Regions from separate parts of the Paenibacillus sp. MABNR03 genome, predicted to be linked through region 1. Evidence: riboswitches for the same ligand, from Rfam matches in the RefSeq annotation. Region 1 holds a riboswitch; each other region holds the start of a gene.
The links. Region 1 has a riboswitch for thiamine pyrophosphate ahead of AAIH57_RS24700 (ABC transporter substrate-binding protein). Riboswitches for the same ligand answer to the same signal wherever they lie in the genome.
Positions count from the first base shown of each region.

Region 2: linked by a shared signal. The riboswitch ahead of thiC (phosphomethylpyrimidine synthase ThiC) and the one ahead of AAIH57_RS24700 (ABC transporter substrate-binding protein) in region 1 are both predicted to bind thiamine pyrophosphate.
Region 3: linked by a shared signal. The riboswitch ahead of AAIH57_RS09530 (ABC transporter ATP-binding protein) and the one ahead of AAIH57_RS24700 (ABC transporter substrate-binding protein) in region 1 are both predicted to bind thiamine pyrophosphate.
Region 4: linked by a shared signal. The riboswitch ahead of AAIH57_RS08235 (thiamine phosphate synthase) and the one ahead of AAIH57_RS24700 (ABC transporter substrate-binding protein) in region 1 are both predicted to bind thiamine pyrophosphate.

Region 1 covers NZ_JBCIYR010000006.1:97,427-100,550, reverse strand. Annotated here, with positions in the region: gene AAIH57_RS24705 (phospholipase D-like domain-containing protein) at 1-357, opposite strand, end outside; TPP riboswitch at 842-954, shown strand; gene AAIH57_RS24700 (ABC transporter substrate-binding protein) at 1,268-2,308, shown strand; gene AAIH57_RS24695 (MTH1187 family thiamine-binding protein) at 2,343-2,633, shown strand; gene AAIH57_RS24690 (ABC transporter permease) at 2,633-3,124, shown strand, end outside.
Region 2 covers NZ_JBCIYR010000009.1:64,139-67,262, forward strand. Annotated here, with positions in the region: gene thiC (phosphomethylpyrimidine synthase ThiC) at 1-1,756, opposite strand, end outside; TPP riboswitch at 2,158-2,271, opposite strand; gene AAIH57_RS27265 (IclR family transcriptional regulator) at 2,398-3,124, opposite strand, start outside.
Region 3 covers NZ_JBCIYR010000002.1:172,475-175,598, reverse strand. Annotated here, with positions in the region: gene AAIH57_RS09540 (ATP-binding cassette domain-containing protein) at 1-277, shown strand, start outside; gene hisC (histidinol-phosphate transaminase) at 302-1,423, shown strand; TPP riboswitch at 1,529-1,631, shown strand; gene AAIH57_RS09530 (ABC transporter ATP-binding protein) at 1,801-2,562, shown strand; gene AAIH57_RS09525 (ABC transporter permease) at 2,549-3,124, shown strand, end outside.
Region 4 covers NZ_JBCIYR010000001.1:1,961,481-1,964,604, reverse strand. Annotated here, with positions in the region: gene AAIH57_RS08240 (ABC-F family ATP-binding cassette domain-containing protein) at 1-1,206, shown strand, start outside; TPP riboswitch at 1,320-1,429, shown strand; gene AAIH57_RS08235 (thiamine phosphate synthase) at 1,633-2,301, shown strand; gene thiO (glycine oxidase ThiO) at 2,323-3,124, shown strand, end outside.

The DNA of each region.
Region 1 (3,124 bases):
CTTGTCATGCAGACGGTTATGCCATGTCCATGGCATAAATATGTGGAGTGGTTCATAATACCTTAACTCCACATTGGGGTGAGCTGCAATGGCATCTGGAATATCACGCAATTCTCCGCGCATGCTGTGAAAAATCCCGTCTAAAATGATTCGAACATGCACACCCCGATCAGCTGCATCGAATAAAGCAGCAAAAAAGAGTTGAGATGTTTTTCCCTTTTGGATGGAGTAATAAGCCACGTCGATGCTTGTTTTCGCCTCTCGAATGGTCTGGATTCTCACCTGACCGGATTGAAAGCCGTCCTCCAAGAGTAATACGCGATCTGTTGTACTTCCTTCTGTTACCGATTTTTGCATATCCGTATTTTCAATAGTAGTTGGAGACGGAACCAAAAATAAAAGGTAAGCTGTGAAAAAAACGTAGATACAATAGGACAGAATAATTGCGAATATGATTTTAAGGATCATTCAGTACGCCCCCATTTTTATGTAAAAAATAATTATTTGTATAGCAGTACTATCTCCTTTTGTATCTAAATTATGTTATTTAAATGAATCAAGCGACCCCGGTCAAGGTCAAACGATCAAAAGCTGATCGCTGAAATAGGGAAAGCAGCCCTTATGCGACGAGATATCAAACATCGGATTTGATCCAAGTTTTTGTTGGAAACCTTCCAGATCCTCAGCACTTAGGCTATGGCCCACTATCCGATGCTTTTGCACTAAGCCAGATCGCCTTATATTATTCGCCACGATAATTATTTACGTATCCCATCCAGTTCCTGACTGGACACGTTCCACCCGCTGGCCTATAATTACACCTAGTAATGCCCGTAACTTCATAGTTTCCCAGGGGAGTCGGAATTGGCCGGCTGAGAGTGTATCCCACGAAGATACTAACCCTTAGACCTGATCTGGATCATGCCAGCGTAGGAATCGGAGTATATTGAATAGGCCCAGCCATGTGCTGTACGCCACCTCTCTAACGCCTGCACGCGTCCCGGATTTCGGGGCGCTTTTTTTGATGTTATCAGAAAGATTAAGCTTCGAAGCTGACTTACTGATATTGCAAGAAAAAGTGCCGCCAAATCGGTCTGGCTTCTTTTTTTACATGGATAAGACATTTTTCTTAATTTCTTTTTGTATAAAAAAGGATGCCATCCGGATCATAGCTGGTATAAATCGAAGGATTTATGCACCATGCTTGGATATGAAGCCAAGGAGTACCCCGTGCCACTGGCCGGACAACTGAAGGAGAGAAATCAAGATGAGATGGCGGAAAATGATCGGCCTCCTGCTCTTGTGTGTGACACTGGTCACCGTCGCTGCATGCGGCAGCCAGGAGGCAGCACCCACAGGACAGAACGGCAGCAGCAACACTGAAAACACCAATGAAGGGGATAGCGCAGCACTGAAGGATGTCAAAGTCGTGCTCGACTGGACCCCAAATACAAACCACACTGGTCTGTATGCCGCCGTGGATCAAGGTTTCTACCAAGCGGAAGGCTTGAATGTTGAGATTGTGCAGCCGGGTGCTGGGGGCGCGGATACGATGGTTGCGTCGAACGAAGTGCCTTTTGGCGTAAGTTATCAGGAGAGTGTAACACAAGCCCGTACACAGGACGTTCCGCTTGTCTCCATTGCAGCCGTCATTCAGCATAATACGTCCGGTTTCGCCGCTCCGGCGGACCGAAACATTAAATCACCCAAAGATTTTGAAGGCAAATCCTATGGCGGCTGGGGTTCCCCTGTGGAAGAAGCAGTCATGCAATCCATCATGGAAGGCGAAGGCGCCGATGTGTCCAAAGTGAAAAATATTAATATGGGCGATGCCGACTTTTTTACCGCAGTGAAACGGGACATTGATTTTGCCTGGATTTTCTACGCCTGGACCGGAATTGAAGCCGAGCTGCGCGGAGAACCCATCGACATGCTGTATGTGAAGGATTATTCCGACGCGCTGGACTATTACACCCCTGTACTCGTTACGAACGAACAGACCATTCAGAACGACCCCGAGCTGGTTAAGGCGTTTATGAAGGCCACTTCCGAGGGGTACCAATACGCTATTGATCATCCCGAAGAAGCTGCGGACATTCTGATCAAGGCTGTACCGGATCTGGATAAGGACCTTGTCCTGGCAAGCCAAAAATGGCTCAGCCCTAAGTACAAGGACGATGCTCCGCGCTGGGGTGAGCAGAAACAGGAAGTATGGCAAAATTACACGGACTGGATGTTCGACAAAAAACTGCTCGATGAGCAGATTGATGTATCCAAGGCGTATACGAACGAATTTTTACCTCAATAAAATACAACTAACCCGAAAGGAGCCGTGATCTCTCATGGCAAGCACACTGCTTAGCATTCAGGTCATTCCCAAAACGCCAAATGGTGAAAATTCATACCCTTACGTGGATCGTGCCATTGAAGTTATTCAGCAATCCGGTTTGAAATACCAGGTCAACCCGCTCGACACCACGATGGAGGGAGAACTGGAGGAACTGCTCGAAGTTGTCCGCAAAATGCACGAGGTGCTCGTGGAGGCTGGCAGTCCAAGCATCATCTCCCAGATCAAAATTGCCCATAGCCCGAACGGCTTCAGCATGGATACCCTGACGGAGAAGTATCGCTAATGCATACCTATTTCAAAAGTGTATGGCCGCCCATTGTGGCGGTTATTCTCTTTATAGCGATATGGCAGGGCGCGGTGTCCCTGTTTCACATTGAAAAATGGATGCTGCCGGCACCTTCCGACATCGCGCATGAAGCGGCATCCCAGGCAGAACGGCTCGGCATGCATGCATGGGCGACCATTCAGCTCACGTTGATCGGCTTCGCGGCGGGCACACTGGTAGGACTGCTGATTGCGATGGTGCTGCATCTGATTCCATTCCTGAAATCAGCCCTCTATCCATTACTTATCCTTAGTCAAAATATACCTACCATCGCGCTCGCTCCGCTCTTGCTGATCTGGTTCGGATTCGGGCTGCTGCCCAAGCTGATTACCATTATCCTGGTCTGCTTCTTCCCCGTTGCTGTTGCTGCCATGGATGGTCTAACCCGAACCGATGCCGCAATGATGAATTATATGCGCATGGCGGGAGCAAGACGCGGACAGATCTTC
Region 2 (3,124 bases), on a different contig from region 1:
ATCGGGTTCGGTATTCCACAGCCTTCTCCTGCATTCCAGCCGCCACAGCCTCATTCTCGGACAGCCCTTTGTCTGCGGCAAAGGCACGAATATCCTGGGTGATGCGCATGCTGCAAAACTTCGGTCCACACATGGAACAGAAATGGGCTTCCTTGGCCCCTTCAGCCGGCAGCGTCTCATCATGGTAGGACAGCGCACGCTCCGGATCCAGTGACAGGTTGAACTGGTCCCGCCAGCGGAATTCAAAGCGGGCCTTCGACAGTGCGTCATCCCGGCGCTGTGCACGGGGATGGCCTTTGGCCAGATCCGCGGCATGTGCAGCAATCTTATAGGCAATAACTCCCTCCCGCACATCATCCTTGTTCGGCAGGCCCAGATGTTCCTTGGGCGTCACATAGCAGAGCATGGACGTTCCAAACCAGCCGATCATCGCCGCCCCAATGGCTGAGGTAATATGGTCATAGCCCGGTGCGATATCTGTCGTCAGCGGTCCGAGTGTATAGAACGGCGCCTCCTTGCAGATCTCCATCTGGAGGTCGACATTCTCCTTGATCTTGTGCATCGGCACATGTCCCGGCCCTTCAATCATCACCTGCACATCATGCTTCCACGCGATCTGCGTCAGTTCACCGAGCGTAGCAAGTTCAGCCATCTGCGCTTCGTCATTGGCATCATAAATGCTGCCTGGGCGGAGTCCATCTCCGAGAGAGAAGGCCACATCATACCTTTTCATGATTTCACAGATTTCTTCAAAGTGGGTGTACAAAAAATTCTCCTGATGATGTGCAAGGCACCATGCCGCCATAATGGAGCCGCCTCTGGAAACAATCCCTGTCATCCGTTTGGCCGTCATCGGGATATAACGCAGCAGCACGCCTGCGTGGATCGTAAAGTAATCCACTCCCTGCTCTGCCTGCTCAATAAGCGTGTCACGATAAAGTTCCCAGGTCAGGGCCTCGGCTTCGCCATTCACCTTCTCCAGCGCCTGATAGAGCGGCACTGTTCCAATCGGTACAGGCGAATTGCGGATGATCCATTCCCGGGTGGTATGAATGTCCTTGCCCGTAGAGAGATCCATCACCGTGTCCGATCCCCAGCGAACCGCCCAGGTCATCTTCTCCACCTCTTCTTCGATCGAAGAGGAAACGGCCGAATTGCCGATATTCGCGTTGATCTTTACGTGAAAATGGCGCCCGATCAGCATCGGCTCACTCTCGGGATGATTAATATTTGACGGCAAAATGGCTCTGCCGCTCGCCAGCTCCTGCCGCACAAATTCCGGCTCCACTCCCTCACGAATGGCTGCAAATTCCATCTCCGGTGTAATGATGCCCTTTCTCGCATAGTGCATCTGGGTGACACATCGTCCGGATTGTGCACGCAGCGGTTTGCCGCGCAAGCCCGGGTACTCTTCAGCTCCGGCTCTCTTCCCTCCAGGTTTCAAACCGTTATCCTCCGGTTTGACGGTGCGTCCCTGGTATGCCTCAACGTCATTCCGCTCTGTAATCCAGCGTGTACGCAGAGCTGGCAGACCTGCCCGGATATCCGCATGGAATCCGGGATCGGTCATGGGGCCGCTCGTATCGTAGACACGCAGCGGCTCGTTATGCTCCACCCCTTGGGGAGTATTCGTGTCATGAAGGGCAATTTCACGCTCCGGTACAGCAATGTCCGGACGTGAGCCCTGAATGTACACTTTGCGGCTGCCGGGAAATGGCTGAACCCGCCCGGCCGCCCCTGTTTCCTTTTCCAACATATGCTCTGAATGGTTCTGTCCCGTTGTTCTGTTGTCCGTACTCATCGCTACCTCTTCCTCCTCGTTGGTGGTCCCATGGATTGATTAGTCCGTTTGTTGGCTTGCGCACCCAGCCCAATCATCCACGCATAGGTAAGAAAGAGCGACCACACTTCGGAAAAGAGGACATTACAGCAGATTAAGCTGACAGGCTATTGAATGACTGGACTAAACCCCATTCTCGCAGGCCCGCACATCAGGAGATGTAATCCTTCTTTGCAGCGGACGTTCGCCTGTTCACTGTATATAAAAAAAGCCGGTTCCCGAGGGAACCGGCTCATGTCCATCACCCATAACAAGCCTGATGCCATGCTCCCTCAAGTGGAGACATGCCAAAGGCAGTATTATGCAGGTGTTCGTGGTTATATCGCCGATTACTTCCCTACGCTGGTATGATCCAGATCAGGTGCAAAGGGTCCGGAATCTCATGCGATTCCGTCTCAGTCCGGACAATTCGGACTCCCCCAGTAACGTTAACAAGTTGCGGTATACGTACCGCAGTTCCATATTCAATTCATCATTCCAGCCCCGCCGGGCCGTCCATTACAGACTAGCGCAAGTCCATCAGAAAAACAACCCTTTATCTTCCACTGTATTCAAAATCAGGACAACATGAGGCCCATCTGCGCAGCCGCTTCCTTCAGCACAGGTGCATATTCATGCAAAGTTTCCTGGGACAGACGGCTAACGGGTCCGGATACCGAAAGTGCAGCAGCGATATTTCCCTTACGGTCCATAATCGGTACGGATACTGCAGCCGCTCCAGGCTCCCGTTCCTCGTAGCTGGTTGCATATCCATTCTCCCGAATATCTCCCATCTGGGCCAGATAAACCTCAGGATCGATAAATACCGGCCATTCCGGGCTATTCATCAATTCCTCCCGGTCCTCCTCCGTCGCAAATGCCATTAGCACCTTGCTGGATGCTCCTACAGATAAGGGAAGCCGCACGCCGACCGGAGCCACACGGCGGATTGCCTGATCACTCTGGACGGCCTGAATTCGTATCCGTTCACTGCCATCCCGAAGATACAGACTGACGGTCTCTCCCAGACGATCTCTGAGCCGCTCCATCGCAGGAAGCAGCAATATGGCCGGATCATCACTGCGGGACATATGGGCAGACAGCTCCCAGATTCGAATACCGAGTCGGTATTTCTCTGTGGCAGCATCACGAATAACGAATCCCCGCTCCTCCAGTGTAGCCATCAGACGGTGAACTGTACTTTTGTGCAAACCAATCTGGCTGGCAATTTCCGTGAGTCCCAGATCACTGCGGGTGGTAAAACACAATAATATATCCAGCGCCCGTTCCACAGCACGGACGGTT
Region 3 (3,124 bases), on a different contig from region 1:
TGAGATGCAGCAATTAATCGAACGCTTGTGGGTAGAAGAAGATCTGACTGTCATTCTGGTCACTCATGATGTCAGTGAGGCGGTTGCGCTGGCTGACAGGGTACTGTTAATCGAGGATGGTCATATAACGATGGATACCCGAATTACGCTGGAGCGTCCACGTGTTCGGGACAGCGGGTTTGCTCATTTTGAAAATCTTATTCTAAATCGCTTGTTGACTCCTCCACAAGAGACACCACAGCAGATAGCCCAGAAACAGATATCATTCTCGATCTAATTCCACTGGAAAGAAGGTATGATTATGCAATCCCTCTCAACCGTTCCCTCTCCTCCTGTTAAAGATCTGTTAAATCAAATTCCGGCTTATACACCTGCCAAATCCATGGAACAGATCCGGCGGGAATTGGGACTGGAAAGTGTAGATCGACTTGCAGCGAACGAGAATCCGTTTGGCTCTTCTCCCCTGGCAGCGGAAGCAGTCAGATCGCTGAGCTCCGATCTTCTGGCTCAATACCCCGACGGTTCCAGCCAACTGCTGCGTGACAAACTTGCGGAACGTCTGGGTGTGCGTAGCTCCCAACTGGTATTTGGCAGTGGATCATTCGAGCTCCTAACCCTTACCGCCCAAGCCTTTCTTAATCCCGGCGAGGAATCACTCATTCCGGTCCCCTCCTTTAACTGGTATAAGGGCGCTACGCTGCTGGCAGGCGGGGTTATTCATGAAGTGCCTTTGGTCAACCATTCACTGGACCTGGAGCAATTCCGGCAGCGGATCAATGCTTCTACCCGAATCATCTGGCTGTGCAATCCGAATAATCCAACCGGAACCATTTTCACGGCAGATGCCCTGCTTGGTTTACTCGAACATGTGCCCTCCCATGTCGTGGTTGTCCTGGACGAAGCGTATTATGAATTTGCGGAAAGTGAAGATTATCCTGATACGGTTAAGCTGCTGGAGCAGTATAATAATCTGATTATTTTGCGAACCTTCTCCAAAATATATGGACTTGCCGGCCTGCGAATTGGATATGGCATCGGGAATGAAAGCATCATTGAAGGCATTAACCGGGTCAAGCTGCCCATCAGTTTGACGGCCACCTCCCAAGCCGCTGCTTCAGCCAGCCTGGATGATCATGAATTTGTTTCTCATTGCCTGCACTACAATCGTCAGGGACGGGAAACGTTAATGCAGTCCTTTGATCATTGGAAGTTACCCTACATCCCTTCCGAAACGAATTTCATGATGGTGGATCTGTTGCAGGATAGTGGCCCGATTACCAAAGAATTGTTAAACAGAGGCATCTCTGTCCGCGGCGGTGCCGAATTCGGCATGCCTTCCTGGCTTCGGATTACGATTGGCACACCTGAACAGATTGCCCGTCTGATCGGTGAGCTTGATTCACTGTTACATTCAAACAATTAGAATAGGTCACTTTCCTAACTTCTTTACGCACACTTCTTTTAAGCCGCCCTCTTTACATCTCGCGGGAATGTGATATATGCTGTGTACACAACTGCATATCTTGAACGATTGCACTAGGGGAGCCTTGCGGCTGAGACGAATGAATGTATTCGGACCCTTTGAACCTGATCTGGATCATACCAGCGGAGGGAAGTGGAGCGGACTTTCAGTTAACGGATTTTTTCATATTCATATGAACATGAATATCGGTTGAACTTAACAGGCCCACTCATTTCTCCGGAAATGGGCGGGCTTTTTCGCGTTTACTTACATACAGATCGCAAATAACGTGCATTTCCTTTCAGGCAGTTTTTATTCCAAGGGGGTCAAGAAACCAAATGAGCAACGATGTACAGATTGACAACATGACCTTTACTTTTCCGGATCAGAGACATTCCCCCGTGCTCTCCAATGTGTCGATGTGTGTAAAAAAGGGAGAATTCGTCTCGCTGATCGGCTCCAGCGGGTCGGGCAAGAGTACACTCTTCAAGCTGCTGGCAGGCTTGCTTGAACCGACAGACGGCACGATCGAAATTGCTGGGGTGCCGCCAGGACAGCGACTTGGTCGAGTCGCCTACATGCCGCAGAAGGATTTGCTGTTATCCTGGCGGACGGTTATGGAGAACTGCCTGCTTCCCTCGGAGCTTGCCCCGAGGAAGCAGGACAAGGTGAAGCTGCGCGCTGACATTATGGCCGGACTCGACAGATTCGGCTTATCCGGCTATGAGCATGCCTACCCGGACGAACTGTCCGGCGGCATGAAGCAGCGGGTTGCCCTGCTTCGCACGTTGTTGACAGGAGGACAGCTGATGCTGCTGGACGAACCCTTTGGCGCGCTTGACGCCATGACCAAGCGGGAGATGCATCGCTGGCTGCTAGAATTGTGGGAAAGCCTCGGCAAAACGGTGCTGTTCATCACGCATGATATCGAAGAAGCCCTGTTATTAAGTGACCGGATTGTCCTTCTGACTCCTGGCGGTCGGCAGCTGCTGGACATCACGGTGCCTCTGCCCCGTCCGAGACACTCGGACATGGTCTACGATCCCGATCTTATACAGATGCGACAACGGTTGGAGGAACAACTACATGCGAAGCTTTAACGTCAGCAGATGGTTTGCCCGCTATGCCCTGTTCGCTGTGCTTCTCCTCCTGATGCTGGCTGGCTGGGAATGCATCGTGCGATTGGGCTGGGTCCCTTCTTTCATTATCCCTGCACCTACATCAATAGCGAGTTCTCTAGTTGAGCATAGGCATTTGCTCCTGGGAACCCATCTGCCTGCCACATTGATGGAGGTAGCAGTTGGCTTCGGCTTGTCCATCGTTGCCGGAAGCGCACTGGCCGCTGGCATGCACCTCAGCCGTTCGATTGAAAAGGCGCTGTATCCCTTCATCGTAATCAGCCAGACGATTCCACTGATCGCCCTGTCTCCTGTATTCATTCTGTGGTTTGGCTACACACTCTGGAGCAAAGTCGCTGTGGTGTTTCTGATCGCTTTCTTTCCGATTGTGGTCAGCACCTATGATGGTCTCCGTCAAGGCGACCCGGAACAGCGCGAACTGCTGATGACCATGGGAGCAAGCAAGTGGGATCTGTTCCGCAAGCTACAGGTACCTCTTGCGCTCCCCTCTTTCTTTTCAGGATTGAAGATGTCAGTGGTGTAC
Region 4 (3,124 bases), on a different contig from region 1:
CTGGAAAAACTGCTGGAAGAAATGGGCGAAATCCAGGAACAACTGGAGCAGGGCGATTTTTATCTGATTGATGTAAAAGTGGAAGAAATGGCAAATGGTCTCGGTTTGTCCGCGATCGGACTTGATCGTGACGTTGCTGCGCTAAGTGGTGGCCAACGGACCAAAGTACTGCTCGCCAAACTGTTGTTGGAAAAACCGACAGCTCTTCTGCTGGATGAGCCAACTAACTATCTGGATGTCGAGCACATTGAATGGTTGACGCGTTATTTGAAAGACTACCCATATGCGTTTATCCTGATCTCGCATGACACGGAGTTCATGAATGAAGTGGTAAACGTCATTTATCATTTGGAATTCGCCAAACTGACGCGTTATGCAGCCAACTATAACAAATTTCTCGAAATGGCGGATATGCAGAAAGCACAGCACATTGATGCTTATGAAAAACAGCAGGAATATATTAAGAAACAGGAAGATTTCATCCAGCGCAACAAGGCACGTGCCTCGACTTCTGGACGTGCCAAGAGCCGTGAGAAGCAGCTAGGCAAGATTGAGCGAATTGATCGCCCGGATGAAGCAGCGAAACCAACATTCAACTTCAAAGATGCGCGTGCGAGCAGCAAAACGGTATTCGAAGGAATTGATTTTGAGATTGGTTATTCCTACCCATTGCTGCCTAAAATGACAATGACCATAGAACGAGGCGAGAAAATAGCCATCGTTGGATGTAATGGTGTAGGTAAGTCGACACTTCTTAAAACCATATTGGGCAAAATACCGCCGATTAGTGGTAAGACGTTCTTGGGGGATTACCTGGAAACAGCTTATTTTGAACAGGAAGTCCGTGCCGGAAATATTACGCCTATTGAAGACGTGTGGAATGAGTTCTCCCATTTGACACAGAACGAAGTAAGGGGCCACCTGGCCCGCTGTGGTTTGAAAAATGAGCATATCACCCGTCCGCTGAGTGCGCTTAGTGGGGGAGAACAGGCGAAAGTCCGATTGTGCAAGCTCTTGATGCGGGAAAGCAACTGGATTTTGTTTGATGAACCGACTAATCACTTGGATGTGACTGCAAAAGCAGAGCTTAAACGAGCTTTGCAAGAGTTTAAAGGAACAGTTTTGCTCGTTTCCCATGAGCCTGAATTTTATCAGGATTGGGTAACAAAGACATGGGATGTTGAGGCATGGTCCGAGAAAAACTAGCAATTGAGCAGATGGGGAAGAGCTTCTCAAACGAAACAGTTCATTAACAACATAAAAGAAAAAATGAACGGTGACAAAAAAAGGTGTCTATGGTAACATAGGCTACAACTTCATATGAACACTGGGGGGGCCGCACGTTGCGGCTGAGATGGAATGATGCGATTCCGGACCCTTTGCACCTGATCTGGGTTATACCAGCGTAGGGAAGTGGCGCGTTTCAGTGAATGACATGGGCAAGCAAATTCGATTGTTGTAGCGAATGTGAGTGCCCACATGTACAAAGCATGCAGATATTATGTATAGATTACAGCTATGATCCAATAGCTTGTAACATGTGCAAATGGCATGTAACGGTCATTAACTAACAGGACTTGACTTCGCGGCCACTCCCCTACGGGAGTGGCTTTTTTTGTTGTACATATTGCTATGGAGAGGAGACGAACCCACACGACAAACTCTCATAAACATGTGAATTCACGTTCATTTGAACTGCATGCAGTTTCACCAGGTACAGGTGATAAACAACGTTTTGTAAAAACTGCCAAAGAGGTATGGCCATCTTTTGACTATATACACATTCGGGAGAAGCACTTATCGGATGGACAGAAGATGGAGTGGGCGTATAGCTTGCACGACGAGGGAATCCCTATGGAGCGTATTGTCATCAATGGTCTGAATGAGCTGAATAAACATCAATGCATACAAGGAGTTCATTGGAGTCAATACGACTTGGCCAGTGCTGACAGTTCTTCTTTAAATACAACCAATCGACTTCGGCTCGGCGTATCTGTTCATTCTCTAAGTGAAGCAAAGGAAGCTGAAGAACGAGGTGCGGATTATCTCTTTTATGGCCACGTGTTTTCTTCTGGCAGCAAACCAGGGTTCAAGCCGAGAGGACTATCCGCGCTAAACGAGGTATGTTCAGCGGTTTCGATTCCGATTATTGCCATTGGCGGCATTGAACCAGCAAATATTAATGCTGTGCGTGCGGCAGGGGCAAGTGGAGTTGCCGTAATATCATCATTATGGGCGAGTGAAAATCCGAAGGTAGCAGGAGCTGCCTTGCGGCAGGCAATTGAACGCTGGAGAACTTAGCCGAATCAAGGAGATGAATGGATGAGCGAAGAAGCAAGAAGTCGCAGTCGAAGTGGAAGTCTGTACAGAACTGGAACAGCCTATTCGAGCCAAATACGCGGAGAAATCCGGGGCAAGCTTCATGCGGAAACCATTGTAGTGGGCGGCGGCGTTATTGGTTGTGCCATAGCGTATGAGCTGGCTTCACAGGGCAAGGAAGTGATACTGGTTGAGCGTTCACGTATTGCAGGAGGAACGTCTTGTGCAGCAGCCGGAATGCTGGCTTCGGACAGCGAGGAATTCCATTCCCCAGTCTTGACCAAACTGGCACATGAAAGCAAAGCGCTGCTTTACCAGCAAACAGAACACATTAGTGCACTCAGTGGAATTGACATTGGCCTGCAGCAGCATGGATTTATTACACCATTTCGTCAGGAAAACGAAATGAACAATTATAGAGACAAGAGAAGCGGTGATTTGACAACAGAGCATGTGTGGTGGGATCGTTCCATTCTTCAACATCGAGCCCCATGGATCAGTGAAGAAGCGCACGGAGCTCTGTACAGACCGTCAGAAAGTGAGGTTCTCCCTGTCAATCTGGCGCGTGCCTACGCCAGGGCTGCTCAAACGCTGGGAGCTAAAGTTATAGAAGGTGTGCAGAATGTAAGGCTGAATGTGGAAGCGAATAGAGTGCAGGGCGTGGACACGTCCATTGGAATAATGACGTGTAAGCATGTCATTATTGCAGCTGGTCTCCAGGGAGGAGAACTGATAAAACAGGCAGGTCTGAATCTGCCGGTTCTCCCGGTGAAGGGCGAAATTGCTGCAGTCCGGTTTGCAGATC